Linked DNA regions of Jeotgalibacillus aurantiacus. The protein of the gene in region 1 binds, or shares a complex with, the protein of each later gene. Links are inferred from orthologs where the notes say so. Each region holds a gene or a part of one and is shown in the gene's direction. Other genes may lie near its edges.

Region 1 (2,907 bases):
ATTCGGACATATTTCTTTTTGATCTCCTCAAACGCCTGAACCTTCTTTCGCATAAAAGTGCCCCCTTTCCTGTGGAATTGTTTGATATCAGTGTAAATCCAACATCAATTCGTGTCCAAGGTATTAAGGGGGCTAGAAAGCGGTTGTATCGTTCCACGTGATGATTGTATTGACTCACTGCTTCACGCGAAGTTCTATCCACCACCACCACCTCCAAACCTCTCCGCGGCATTCATGCGCAGTTTGCCCAAAAGCCCTCTCCTCCTAATGGTGTGTGCCTTTAAACACCCTCTTATTTTCCAGGAAAAATCAGCTGATCAAGTTTGTTCCAACCTTCGATAGGGAAACACTCATAAGGAAGTTCATTACATATTTTGAGGAGGAATGGAAGTGAGCAACGAAGGCAAATCGAACAAAAAGCACGAGCAGCTAGATACGTTCCGCACAGACGACTCCGGTAAAAAGATGACGACCAATCAGGGTCTTAAGGTATCAGAAGATGAATTTTCACTAAAAGCAGGTGTTAGAGGACCGACTCTTCTTGAGGATTTTCAATTCAGGGAGAAAATGACGCATTTTGATCATGAGCGGATCCCGGAAAGGATTGTTCATGCACGCGGATACGGTGCGCATGGCGAGTTTGAATTATATGAATCAGCAGAAGCTTATACACGAGCGGGTTTCCTTACTGACACGTCAAAAAAGACCCCTGTTTTCGTGCGTTTTTCAACGGTTGCCGGCTCTAAAGGGTCAGCGGATGTGGCCCGTGATGCACGTGGTTTTGCTGTGAAATTTTATACGGACGAAGGGAACTATGATCTGGTCGGAAACAACATTCCGGTGTTTTTTATCCAGGACGCCATAAAATTCCCTGACCTTGTGCATGCTGTAAAGCCGGAGCCGCACAATGAGATTCCTCAGGCTGCTTCTGCCCATGATACGTTCTGGGACTTTGTTGCAAATAACCAGGAGTCAGCCCATATGGTCATGTGGACGATGTCTGACAGAGCGATTCCGCGAAGCTACCGGATGATGGAAGGCTTCGGTGTCCACACATTCCGCTTTATTAATAACGAAGGTAAGGCTCATTTCGTGAAATTTCACTGGAAGCCGATTCTTGGGACGCATTCAGTTGTCTGGGATGAAGCACAAAAGCTGAACGGAAAAGATCCGGATTTTCACCGCCGTGATCTGTATGAAGCGATTGAAAATGGAGATTTTCCTGAGTATGAACTCGGTTTACAGCTGATTTCTGAAGAAGATGAGTTTAAATTCGACTTCGATGTGCTCGATGCCACGAAGCTCTGGCCGGAGGAAGACGTACCGGTTAAAATTCTCGGTAAAATGACGCTGAATCGAAATGTAGATAACGTTTTTGCTGAAACAGAACAGGTCGCGTTCCATCCGGGTCACTTAGTACCAGGTATTGATTTTACCAATGATCCGCTATTACAGGGGAGACTGTTCTCTTACACGGATACACAGTTAATCCGTCTTGGCGGACCGAATTTTCATGAGCTTCCGATCAACCGTCCGGTGTGTCCATTCCATAATAACCAGCGTGACGGTTACGGACGCCAGACCATCAATAAGGGACAGGTCAGCTACCATAAAAATTCCCTTGCGCAAAATACACCTGAAACCTCTACAGAAGAAGAGGGCGGTTTTGCTCATTATCAGGAGAAAATGGAGGGTCGCAAAGTACGGGCGAGAAGTGACAGCTTCAAGGATCATTTCTCACAGGCGACTCTTTTCTGGAATAGCATGAGCCAGCCTGAAAAAGAACATATCATACAGGCTTTCAGCTTTGAGCTTGGTAAATGTGACACGATGTCGATTCGCAGGCAGGTCGTTGAGATGTTTGCGAATGTCAGTCTGGAGCTTGCTACTGAGGTTGCCAAAAATATTGGGGTGGATGTGCCGCAGGGTAAAGAATCCGGCGTGACAAAATCATCTCCTGCATTAAGTCAGGAAAACACAGTCAAAACACCCGCTACCCGAAAAGTGGCGGTCATTGCCGGTGAAGGCTTTGCGGGAGACGTCAATGCCGTGCTGAAAGAGCTGAAGGCAAAAGGGATTACCACAGAGGTCGTCAGCGAAACGTTTGGCAATGTGACGGGAGCGGATGGTTCAAGTCTGGAGGTAGATCATACCTTCCTGACGGCCGATTCCGTCATTTTCGATGGATTGTATTTAGCAGGAGCAAAGGATCCAAGCCGTAAATTTGTACAGAATACATCTTATTTCTTAAACGAAGCCTACCAGCATTTCAAACCGATTGGTGCCACGCATGAAGGGAAGAAGTGGCTTGAGGCGAATGATATTGCAGAGAGTGCCGGTGTCATTTATGCGGACGATACGGCAATATTTGCAGATGCTTATATTGAAGCTGTAACGGCACATCGACACTGGGATCGCGATGTGATGTAAGAGACATGATAAAACCTGAACAGGCGCTGATACTCGCGTCCTGTTCAGGTTTTTTGTTAAGTAAAAGGTTACTTTTCTCCGCTGTTACCTATTTAAAACTGACTGTGACTGGTATACTAACAACAGCAAACTTAAGGAGAACGGATATGACAACTTGGAAAGACTATCATCTTAGTGCACCGATTACTGAGGCACTTGAAAAACTCACTTTTACATCCCCGACAGAGGTCCAGCAGCAGGTTATTCCTGCCCTTCAACGCAAAAAAGATGTGATGGCAAAAGCACAGACTGGCAGCGGGAAAACTGCGGCCTATGCGATCCCATTATGTGAAGCGGTTGAGTGGGAAGAAAACAAACCACAGGCGCTAATCATCACACCAACAAGAGAACTGGCTGATCAGGTGCGGCTTGATGCTTCAGCCATTGGACGCTTTAAGCGGATCAAGGCGGTTGCACTTTTCGGCAGACAGTCTTTTG
Region 2 (2,997 bases), on another replicon or contig:
ATAATAAGGCATTTGACAACCCGAAAACGCCGTTTGACTGGCTTTCAAGGGATGAGCAGTCAGTCAGTTTATACATGGATGATCCTGAATGTGGATTTGTCTGCACAAATCGTTTTTATAAAGTTCTTTTTAAAGGAATGCAGATGATCAGTCAAAAGAATGAAGTGTCGAAAGTGCCTGCACATATTCCCATCCTTTTAGTCAGTGGGACGAAGGATCCTGTCGGGAATTTCACGAAGGGCATTTATAAAACGGCAGCTTCCTACCAAAAGGCAGGAGTCCGTTCTGTCGAAGTCCTGCTGTATGAAGACGGAAGGCACGAAATGCTGAATGAACTGAACAGAAAAGAAGTCATCAGTGATATGTTAAAAAGAATTAATCAATGGAATCGTTAGTCAGGGGTTAGGTGGATGAAAAAAGACGTAATTGTAATCGCAGGACCAACTGCTGTCGGAAAAACAGATCTGAGCATCAGGGTGTCAAAAGCGGTTGATGGTGAAGTGATTAATGGAGATGCGATGCAGGTCTACAAAGGTCTGGATATTGGCACCGCAAAAATAACCAAATCTGAAATGAGTGGTGTTCCGCATCACTTGTTTGATATTCGCGAGCCGCATGAACCGTTTTCTGCTGCAGAATATCAGCAGGAAGTCCGGGGGAAAATAGAAGAGATTCAGAGCAGAGGGTCCGTACCTGTTCTGACAGGTGGAACGGGACTGTACATTCAGTCGGTTTTGTTTGATTACCAGTTTTCTGATGAAGGTAAAAACGAAGAAATTCGTTCACGGCTTGAACTTGAGCTGCTCGAGCATGGGCGGGACTACCTTTTCGACAAGCTGCAGCAATCCGATCCGCATGCTGCCTCCTCCATTCATCCGAATAATACACGCAGGGTCATAAGAGCACTTGAAGCCTACATGACGACAGGGATCACTAGCGATGCAAGAATGAACAGGCAGGAAATCGCACCGCTTTATCAGCACCGTCTCATCGGGTTGACAATGGAGCGGGACATCCTGTACAAGAGAATTGACTTGCGTGTTGATAAAATGATGGAACAGGGACTTGAAGCTGAGGTCAGAAGTTTGTACGACCAGGGTATTAGAAATGTTCAGTCCATTCAGGCGATCGGCTATAAAGAAATGTATGATTATTTTGATGGAATGGTCACCCTGGATGAAGCAGTAGCTGCGATTAAGCAAAACTCAAGAAGGTACGCCAAGCGTCAAATGACCTGGTTCCGCAATAAAATGAACATGGAGTGGTTTGACGTTACAAATGACAGGGAAAAAAAGATTGAGGAAATCGTGCAATCTTTAGCAGGAAATTACACTTAAATGTAGAATTTTTGTAGAGAGCAGTCATTTTAAGGAGGCGTATAGATGAAACAAGCCGTAAATATTCAGGATCAGATGCTGAACCAGTTACGAAAAGAAAGTACATTTGTAACCGTATTTTTATTAAATGGCTTTCAGATTAGAGGGCAGATCAAAGCATTTGATAACTTTACTGTGTTGCTTGAATCGGAAGGAAAGCAGCAGCTTGTTTATAAGCACGCAATATCAACATTTGTTCCTTCAAAAAACGTTAAGATACAAACAGAGCAGGAGTAAAAAAAGTGTTCCCGTTGCGGAACGCTTTTTTTATTGGATAAAGTTGATCTCATGAACTTTTGTTTTACTCATATACTGATTTATCATGAATAAATGGGGTGGCAATATGACCCGGCAAGTGCAGCAGGTAAAGTTTATCATCGGACAAAGAGAGGAATTAATTCCTGATCAGGAGTCATCCGGAAACTTTGAAATGGTCGATGATACATTTAAAGATATGATCGGACTTGATCAGGTAAAGAGTATGCTAAAAGCCATTATTGCCCGTCATATCATCAATGAAAAACGATTGGAGAAAGGTCTTGCCTTTGAGACGCAGTCTCTCCATATGCTCTTTTACGGAAATCCCGGTACCGGTAAAACGACCGCTGCAAGACTGATTGCAGCGCTTTTTAAAAAACTGAATCTGATTGAAAAAGGGCATCTTATCGAGGTGGAAAGAGCAGATCTTGTAGGTGAATATATCGGTCATACAGCCGTTAAAACAAGAGATTTAATCAAAAAAGCAGAAGGCGGCATTCTTTTTATTGATGAGGCCTACTCTCTCGGGCGAGGCGGTGAAAAAGACTTTGGAAGGGAAGCGGTTGATACCCTTGTCAAACATATGGAAGATCAGAGTCATCCGTTTATTCTCATCTTAGCGGGCTACGAGAAAGAAATGTCTTCGTTTCTGAAATTAAATTCAGGCTTAAAAAGCCGATTCTCTCACGTCATCCAGTTTTCAGACTATAAAAAAGATGAACTCATGAAAATAGCCGAGATGATCTTTTCGAAAAAGGATTACAGGCTGAGTCAGGGAGCGAGGGAACGGTTCAGCCGATACCTTCATATACAGGAAGCTGTATCAGACAATGGAAGGTTTATCAGAAACCTGGTGGAAGCTGTGACAAGAGCACAGGCGCTGAGGCTGATGAAGGGCAGTGCCTTCAGTAAAACGGACCTGATCATGCTGACAGAGGCGGATGTTACATCCGGAACGGCTGACTTTGACAGACAAAACGGAAAAGAAATGGAGCGTTTCCATCCATTTATGTAAAAAAGCTGCGAATCTCGCAGCTTTTTGTTCTTTATAAATTTCAGTGATAAACAATCATGAATCAAGCATGTAAAGGTTGTTAACCTTACTATTAGTAGCGGGGGATTCCCAACAACGGTTATATAAAGTTATCCGGTGCTGTTCCCGGTCTGAAGACTCTTGAATGGTAGTCTCCATTTATATATATAAGAAAGAACGCGCAGGCCGGTAGTGAGGACGAACAGGCAATACAGCTGCCATGGCTCTGATGCGATGCCGAATCCTACCGCTGCTCCGGCAAGAATCGCCCAGGCGGCATAAATTTCTGATCTGAGTACAAGCGGTTTGCGTCCTGCGAGAAGATCTCTG

What was found. The genes of interacting proteins can lie anywhere in the genome.
Region 2: the proteins of H7968_RS03230 (region 1) and hfq are in contact, whole or in part, in a crystal structure (PDB 3VU3), measured with the Escherichia coli proteins. The link is inferred for Jeotgalibacillus aurantiacus from one-to-one orthologs.

Annotation. Positions count from the first base shown.
Region 1 is NZ_JACNMS010000001.1:688,679-691,585, reverse strand. It holds H7968_RS03230 (catalase), read left to right. Parts: upstream 1-384; coding sequence 385-2,430; downstream 2,431-2,907. Other genes in the region: H7968_RS03225 (DEAD/DEAH box helicase), read left to right, coding at 2,577-2,907; H7968_RS03235 (hypothetical protein), read right to left, coding at 1-53.
Region 2 is NZ_JACNMS010000002.1:410,264-413,260, reverse strand. It holds hfq (RNA chaperone Hfq), read left to right. Parts: upstream 1-1,382; coding sequence 1,383-1,613; downstream 1,614-2,997. Other genes in the region: H7968_RS06880 (trimeric intracellular cation channel family protein), read right to left, coding at 2,778-2,997; H7968_RS06885 (AAA family ATPase), read left to right, coding at 1,720-2,649; miaA (tRNA (adenosine(37)-N6)-dimethylallyltransferase MiaA), read left to right, coding at 411-1,337; H7968_RS06900 (alpha/beta hydrolase), read left to right, coding at 1-395. UniProt on the Escherichia coli protein: RNA chaperone that binds small regulatory RNA (sRNAs) and mRNAs to facilitate mRNA translational regulation in response to envelope stress, environmental stress and changes in metabolite concentrations.